2 regions of the Rahnella sp. PD12R genome follow, and region 1 is predicted to be linked to the other one. Evidence: predicted binding sites of a transcription regulator. Region 1 holds the regulator's gene; the other holds the start of a gene.
What was found. The regulator Fur, encoded in region 1, represses iron uptake genes when iron is present. The targets are predictions, from matches to a motif close to ATAATAATGAGAACNACTATCAA.

Region 1 (4,189 bases):
CGAACTCTTCCAGGTAATGCGTCAGGTCGCCGCTGGCAATTACGGCGAAGTGATCGCGGATTTTATCCAGCGGTTTCACCAGCGCCATCACGAGATAACGGTCGGTCAGCAGCAAAATAAGCAGGCCGAGAGAAAAAGCCGTCAGCAGAATAACTTTGCTGTAATAAGTCAGATGGTTTGATTTGGTCTGCGCCGCCTCGAAATCGACCGCAATCTGCCCGCTGACTTTTGTCATTGAGGCACCAAAATTGCGGCTCAGCGCTGGAACGGTATCGTTCGCCAGCTGATTATAGGCATCGAAATTTTTGCCAACGGCCGCTGAATATAACGGCGTAACGCCTTGCGTGACCAGACTTTCCCAACTTGAGACCAGTTCCTGAACTGACGCTTCATCTAATCCCGGATGCGGAGCCGTTTTGAAACTCGCCAGCGCCTGTGACAGACCATCGAGTGACTGTTTTGCCGTATCAAAAATTTCCGGCCCTTTTGACGGATCCGCCTGAAGCTGCCCCACGGCACGACTTAAGCGTGTGACGGTACGGAAGTACTGATCATTTCCTTTATTGATCAGCGCCATATTGTTGACCAGTTCGGTACTGTTTTGGGTGTTCTGCGTGAGCGTATTCAGGGAGGTGACGGTGTAAATAGACACACTCGCCCACATGACGCAAAAAATGCCCAGAATCGTTAATAATGCGGCCCTGATGGTAATATTTTTTAAAAACTGCACGATATGCCTCTCTCGAAACAGGACTGTTTCTGGTCTGAGGATTGACGGGGATGCGGAGAATCAAGACAGGTAGCCAGCAGGCGTTTGCCCCCGGACATGTTTGAACACCTCTCCGGGCATCGATTTCTTTATTATGTTGAGATTCCTCTCGCATCATCTATCGGCGTTCAACGGGCAAACTTAAGGAGTGGCGGAAATTATTTCTTAATTTTGCTTTTATCCTCAATAAGTTTGAGGTTATTTAAAGCACACGAAGGCGATAACACTTAAAAAGATTGCCCGATAAACTTATCCACCAGTTAAGAAGGCGAGCTGAAACATATTCTCCGCCGCGCGAGTTTGCTATCATCTGCGTTATTATTGCCTGCAATGCAGAGCACTTCATTGAGAACAAGAGGTTAGGTAATCTTATGGCCGTAGTAGGTATCTTCTTTGGATCCGATACAGGTAACACCGAAAACATCGCGAAAATGATCCAGAAGCAATTGGGTAAAGATGTTGCAGAGGTGCATGACATTGCGAAGAGCAGCAAAGAGGATCTGGAAAAATTCGATATTTTGCTGATCGGTATTCCAACCTGGTATTACGGTGAAGCGCAGTGTGACTGGGACGACTTTTTCCCGACGCTGGAAGAGATAGATTTCGAAGGCAAGCTGGTTGCGCTGTTTGGCTGCGGCGACCAGGAAGACTATGCCGAATACTTCTGTGATGCGCTCGGTACCGTGCGTGACATCATCGAGCCACGCGGCGCGGTGATCGTGGGTCACTGGCCAACTGAAGGCTATCATTTCGAAGCTTCAAAAGGTCTGGCCGATGATAAGCACTTCATCGGGCTGGCAATTGACGAAGATCGTCAGCCGGAACTGACCAACGAACGTGTTGATGCATGGGTCAAACAGATCACAGAAGAACTGAGCCTTTCAGAAATTATTGGCTAAAAACCCTGTTGGCCCTGAGGATTTATTCTACAATTGAAGGGCCAAACTATTACTGAAATTAACAATTTAACCGCTACAAAATTGTAACTTTCGGTGGTATCAAGGTACACTGAGTTCATCTGTTTTTTCTATCGATCAAGTCGTTGCATAATTGAATGTGACAGGCATTTTGTGATCTTTATTAACAGGCTACGTTTTTGAGAATCGGCACACTTCCCTTAAACGAAGAATCCTTAAACGACAAATTTTTGTGCCGCCGATGCCACAGGCTGCATGCCTCAACTTGATTAGCACATAGTAACAGGACTGAATCCGCATGACTGACAACAACACCGCACTGAAGAAAGCCGGCTTAAAAGTCACGCTTCCGCGCCTCAAAATCCTGGAAGTGCTGCAAGCGCCGGAAGGTCATCACGTTAGTGCGGAAGATCTGTACAAGCAACTGATTGATATGGGTGAAGAAATTGGCCTGGCGACGGTTTACCGCGTTCTGAACCAGTTTGATGACGCCGGTATCGTTACCCGTCATAACTTCGAAGGCGGCAAGTCTGTTTTCGAACTGACTCAGCAACATCATCATGATCACCTGATCTGCCTTGATTGCGGCCGCGTTATTGAATTCCGCGACGAATACATTGAAGGCCGTCAGCGTGAGATTGCGAAGAAACACGGTATCAAACTGACCAACCACAGTCTGTATCTGTACGGCCACTGTGAAGCGGGCGATTGCCGCGAAGATGAATCTTTGCACAATGACAAACCTGCGCAGTAATCTGCACGGTCAGTCCGAATAAATTAACCGCTGAAAGGCGGTTTTTTTATGTTAGCGATTCAGGCAGAGAGTTAAAACGCAAAACCCCGGCAAGCCGGGGTTTGTTGTTTCTTTATATCAGGCGCCAATATATGACTCAGCGTTCACATCCTGTTAATTAGCTGGCTTTGGCGAATTGTTAGAACGAATTTCCTGCCAGATTTTGCCGCAGTCTGCCGCGTAAGCCTGACCATCGCCGGTTTTACGCGCCGTCAGACAGCGCTGATAATCCACCACACGCACGGTTTCCTGATCGGCAAACTGCTTGTGCTCCTGTTCCTGTTTCAGAACATCAAGAATGGTCTGGCACGACGCCACTTTGTCCGGCGAGCCTTCTGCTTTTATGATGCAGTTGCTGTACGCCTGGCGTAGTTTCGCATTTTCGGTTTGCGTAGCCGTTGGCGCACAACCGGCCAGTAACAGGGAAGTCACGACCATCATCAGTAATTTATTCATCGGTTTAGTGTCCTCAGAAAATAGTGAATGGAGCGATAACGATGAATTTCACGTCTTTTTCATCCTGGAAAATGTTGCCGTAACCGCCGCCCCAGCTCGGGATATCCGAGTGGTTGTCGTACTGGGTGTAATGCAGTTTGAACAGCGTACCTTTCGCGCGACCTTCCTGAATGGTGTACAGCGCATCAAGGCTCCAGGCACTTTCTTTCAGGCGCTGGCTCTGGTCATAGATTGGATTGGTACTCGGTTTGGCATCCCACGCGTAAACATAAGAACCGCCCACTGCGAAGCCCGGCAGATCCCATTTCGCCAGATCGTATAACACACCGGCGTAAACCGCTTTTTCGCCGTTGGCGTTGAAGTCAGAACGGTTATCCCACCACACATCAAGACGTCCGTTAGAAGAAGAGTACGTCGGGGTCATGCGTTGTAAAAAATAACCCTGATTCCCCTCAGCTTTGACCATCGTCCCTTCCAGACGCCAGTTGAACTGGCCGGTGGTATAACCGAAAGTCAGTGCCTGCAACCAGGCCAAACCGTCATACAGGCTGTTCGGATCGTTCTGGTTGCTGATACGATCTTCCGCGCCGTAGAACTGGTAGCTGGTGGTGAGCGGGTTGCCCATCAGATCAATTTTGTACGACGCTTTGGCGAAGTACTGATCGACGTAACTTTCAGCCTGACCGAAAGCCGCTTCAAGCACGAGATCATTTTTGAAGTCGTATTTCGCACCCAGCGAGTGGATATAGGAAACACCGGTTTTCTTGTCGTTCTGGCGGAAATCATCCATCTCCAGATGCCACGGCGATTTGTATTCATCCGCCCACATGTAGGAGAAACTCAGTTCGCCCGGATCCCCAAAATCATGTTTATACCCGGCTTCGGCACCGCGATAGGTACCCGGCATAAAGCTCCAGTGCGGGGCGATCAGCGTTTGTCCGGTCGGCTGAATGTAACCAGCATGGCCCCAGAATCCGCCGTATTTGAATTTACCGGCCGCTTTATAGAGGCTGACGCCGCCTTTATCGCCGGAATAATCTTCGTCATACGCATGGTTTTTGGAGGAGAACGCGATTTCGTTCGGGTGTCCGCTGTCGCTGGCTTCGGCTAATTCGATCGCGGTAAATGCGGCGACGTCGATACCGAACATGTCCCAGGCATAGCCGGAGGAGAAATCGAGATTCAGGTTGGCGGTCGCGTGCGAAAGGTTGGTGGCGTATTTGTCGTAATCGGGGTTATTCACCGTGACTTTTG
Region 2 (4,189 bases), 510 kb from region 1:
CGGCAGAACTGGCAGCCATCGAAGCAATTCTAGTGTAAACGGTTACCCAATTACCCCCAAAATCATACGAATTGCGTCAAGGCGGCAATTGAAAGAATCCCGGGAGCTTACACTGGTAAGTGACCGGGGTGAATGAAAGCGGCCAACGCAGGGGCAGCTCGTATGATGACGGGGGAGGTTACGTAAGGTTTCCGTTAAGGCAGGTAAATCAATCAAAACAGGATTGTAAGCAATAGAACCCGCTCCCTCTTCCCCTTATAACTGTCAGCATAAATTATAAGGAATCTGGGGCCGTCTATGATTAAGCCAATACTTCTCGGAACATTGCTGTTCGCTTTGCTGCCTGCCGCCGCGCCTGCTGTACAGGCCAGCAACTTCAGCCTCAATACACCCGGTCTTTCCATCAGCATTGGCGACCGTGACCGTCGCGGTTATTACTGGGATGGGTACGACTGGCGCAACCCGAGCTGGTGGAACAGTTACCGTGGCCACAATTACGGTCATCGTGGCCCGCGCGGGGATTACTGGGACGGCTACCGCTGGCGCGATCAGGGCTGGTGGAATCATCGCCATCCGCCACGTCGTCCGATGCCGCCGCCGCGTTATTACCATGGCGACCACGGACGTCCGCATTATGACCACGGGCGTGGTCCGGACAGAGGTCGCGGCCATGACCGCGGACATGGGCACGATCGCGGGCATGACGGCCATCATCACTGATTCAGCGAATAGCAGAAACAAAAACGGGACAGCGCAACCTGTCCCGTTTTTTATGGCCTGAATCTTTCAGCCGGAAATTATTTCAGCATACCGATCAGCAGATAAAGGTTGAGGCTGACGACAATCAGCACAATGATGCGCCCCGCCCACTGCACGGTTTTGGTATTCACCATTTCGCCCATCAGGCTGCGGTTACCGGTAAACGCCAGCAGCGGCAACAGCGCCAGCGCAATCCCGAAGCTCAGCAGCACCTGGCTCATGACCAGAATTCGTGTGGCATCCAGCCCCATCAGAATCACGATAAAAGATGGCATCATGGTGACCGTACGGCGCACCCACAGCGGAATGTAGAATTTCACAAAGCCCTGCATCACCACCTGACCGGCCAGTGTACCGACCACGGTGGAAGATAAACCGGCGGCGACAAGGCTCAGGCCAAATGTCGTCGCGGCGGCGTGGCCGAGCAGCGGTTGCAGCGTCAGATAAGCTTCATCAAGTTCACTGATCCCGCTGTGTCCGCTGAAATGAAACGCGGCGGCGGCGGTCGCCATCATTGCCAGATTAACAAAACCGGCGATGGTCATTGCGATACCGACATCGAGTTTTGTCGCGGAATAGCGCTGTTCTTTCGATGCCTTACCGCCGCGCTGAGTCAGCGAAGAGTGAAGATAAATGACGTGCGGCATGATGGTCGCGCCCAGCACACCGGCGGCCAGATAGACGGAATCGCTGGTGGGCAGCGCAGGGATCAGCATGCCTTTGCCCAGCGCCACCATGCTTGGCTGCGAGAAGAACAGCTCAACGATATAGGCGGCGGCCACGAACAGCAGCAAACCGGCGATAACCAGTTCCAGCGGTTTTTGCCCGCGTTTTTGCAGCCCGAGGATAATAAAGGTGGCAATCCCGGTGAGCACGGCGCCCTGAAGCAGCGTAACCCCGAGAAGTAATTTGAAGCCGATCGCCGCACCGATAAATTCGGCGAGATCGGTCGCCATCGCGATGATTTCTGCCTGCACCCAGTAAGCCCAGACGGCAGGACGCGGGAAACGGTCACGGATGTGTTCGGCGAGGTTTTTTCCGGTGGCGATACCCAGTTTGGCAGACAAGAGCTGGATCAACATCGCCATGACGTTGGCCCAGACCACCACCCACAGCAACTGGTAACCATACGAGGCACCGGCCTGAATGTTAGTCGCAAAGTTGCCCGGATCGATGTAACCGATGGCGGCAATAAACGCCGGCCCCATCAGTGAAAGCTTCATCTTTCTGGCTGCGCGGCCTGAAGATTCGGCCCGGCTGTTCAGCATAGTCAGTTAACCCTTACGTTTGTTACGCTTACATAAATCATAGCTAATTGATAATGATTATCAAGTGCATTTAGAATGATCTGAGTAATTACTCTGATAGGCAGTAGCGTAAGCGGCAAAGTGTGAACTGAGTGGTTAATCATTCTGTGAGCTTTCAGAAAGACTTACAGAACGCTTTTTCCTAAAACAGACATTTACTGGCCAGATTCAGAACGCATTACGGCACATGATAAAACTAGCACAAGAATGCTAACTGTGCTTAGTTTTATTAACATCTTGATTTTTTGTGTGATAGGCCTCGATTTGTTGCAATTCGTGTCTGTAATTTCTATATTTGCAAGCGACTTCACGTTTTAAATGTACGCGTTACATAGAATGTCCGTCGAAATATAGCCTGCCTCTAATTTGGAGCACCCATGTCCCGAATATTGCACTTTGTATTAGCGTTGGCCGTTGTCGCTGCACTCGCTTTACTGGTGAGCCGTGACCGGAAGAATATCCGTTTACGTTTCATTGTTCAGCTGTTGGTCATCGAAGTCTTATTAGCCTATTTCTTCCTGAACTCTTCAATCGGTTTAGGTTTTGTGAAAGGCTTCTCAGACTTGTTTGAGAAATTATTAGGATTCGCTGCGGAAGGGACCGGCTTCGTATTTGGAGGCATGAGCGATAAAGGATTAGCGTTCTTCTTCTTGAAAGTCTTGTGTCCGATCGTGTTTATTTCCGCACTGATCGGTATTTTACAACACATTCGCGTACTGCCTTTCGTCATCCGTATCATCGGTACGGTCTTGTCGAAAATTAATGGCATGGGAAAACTGGAATCTTTCAACGCCATCAGCTCCCTGATTTTGGGTCAGTCAGAAAACTTTATCGCGTATAAAGATATTCTGAGCAAAATGTCTGAAAAACGTATGTACACCATGGCAGCCACAGCTATGTCGACCGTTTCTATGTCGATTGTGGGTGCGTACATGACCATGCTGGAACCGCGCTTCGTTGTTGCTGCGCTGGTGCTCAACATGTTCAGTACCTTCATCGTACTGTCGTTAATCAACCCTTATAAAGTTGATTCAGAAGAAGACCTGCAAATCGGTAACACGCATCAGGGTCAGAGCTTCTTTGAAATGCTGGGTGAATACATCCTGGCCGGTTTCAAAGTTGCGATCATCGTTGCAGCCATGTTGATTGGTTTCATCGCACTGATTTCCTGCCTGAATGCGCTGTTTGACGTAGTGTTCGGTATCACCTTCCAGGGCGTGCTGGGTTATGTCTTCTATCCATTCGCATGGATGATGGGCGTGCCAAGCCACGAAGCCTTGCAGGTCGGCAGCATCATGGCAACCAAACTGGTTTCCAATGAATTCGTTGCGATGCTGGATCTGCAAAAAGTCGCGACCGAACTGTCACCACGCGGCGTGGGCATCTTGTCCGTGTTCCTGGTGTCTTTCGCGAACTTCTCGTCTATCGGTATCGTTGCTGGCGCTATCAAAGGCCTGAACGAACACCAGGGCAACGTGGTTTCACGCTTCGGCCTGAAACTGCTGTACGGCTCAACGCTGGTCAGCGTGTTGTCAGCTTCTATCGCAGGTCTGGTACTGGCGTAAGTAAGCAGCAACAGAACGACAAAGAAAGGCGCTCCGGCGCCTTTTTTTATGTCTGCAATTCAGGGAACAGAAAGGGGCAGGACCGAAAGGGATAGAACAGAAAGCAAAAAACCCGCCGAAGCGGGTTTCTTTAATATTTGGTGGAGATAAGCGGGATCGAACCGCTGACCTCTTGCATGCCATGCAAGCGCTCTCCCAGCTGAGCTATACCCCCACACGAGGTCGTCCACATTGTACTTCTTGTGTTCCCTTTTGAGGAACAAACCAACTGACTCTGGTAAGAAAGTTGGTGGAGATAAGCGGGATCGAACCGCTGACCTCTTGCATGCCATGCAAGCGCTCTCCCAGCTGAGCTATACCCCCAATTCAGACCCGTAAAAACGAGTGAACGGGGCGCATAATATGAAACGCAGTCTGGCCTGTCAACGGCTAAATCCGTTTCTGGAATCAAGCGCTGAAAAAGCCGCCAAATCTCGCATTTCACAGGGAAAAAAGCCCTGCCCTTACGGAAATTTCCCGCAGGATGCATTGTTTTACAATTTGCCCGCCAGCCCGCAT

Region 2: KWG64_RS03285 (Nramp family divalent metal transporter) is a predicted target of Fur. The motif match lies at 2,075-2,097, and genes of this name have one in related genera.

The regions. Positions count from the first base shown of each region.
Region 1 covers NZ_JAHTMS010000001.1:213,154-217,342, reverse strand. Annotated here, with positions in the region: gene KWG64_RS01025 (methyl-accepting chemotaxis protein) at 1-730, opposite strand, end outside; gene fldA (flavodoxin FldA) at 1,141-1,668, shown strand; gene fur (ferric iron uptake transcriptional regulator) at 1,985-2,440, shown strand; gene chiQ (ChiQ/YbfN family lipoprotein) at 2,594-2,935, opposite strand; gene KWG64_RS01005 (OprD family outer membrane porin) at 2,949-4,189, opposite strand, start outside.
Region 2 covers NZ_JAHTMS010000001.1:721,387-725,575, forward strand. Annotated here, with positions in the region: gene mgrA (L-glyceraldehyde 3-phosphate reductase) at 1-38, shown strand, start outside; gene KWG64_RS03280 (DUF2502 domain-containing protein) at 298-720, shown strand; gene KWG64_RS03285 (Nramp family divalent metal transporter) at 798-2,027, opposite strand; gene KWG64_RS03290 (NupC/NupG family nucleoside CNT transporter) at 2,444-3,631, shown strand; tRNA gene KWG64_RS03295 (tRNA-Ala) at 3,770-3,845, opposite strand; tRNA gene KWG64_RS03300 (tRNA-Ala) at 3,919-3,994, opposite strand.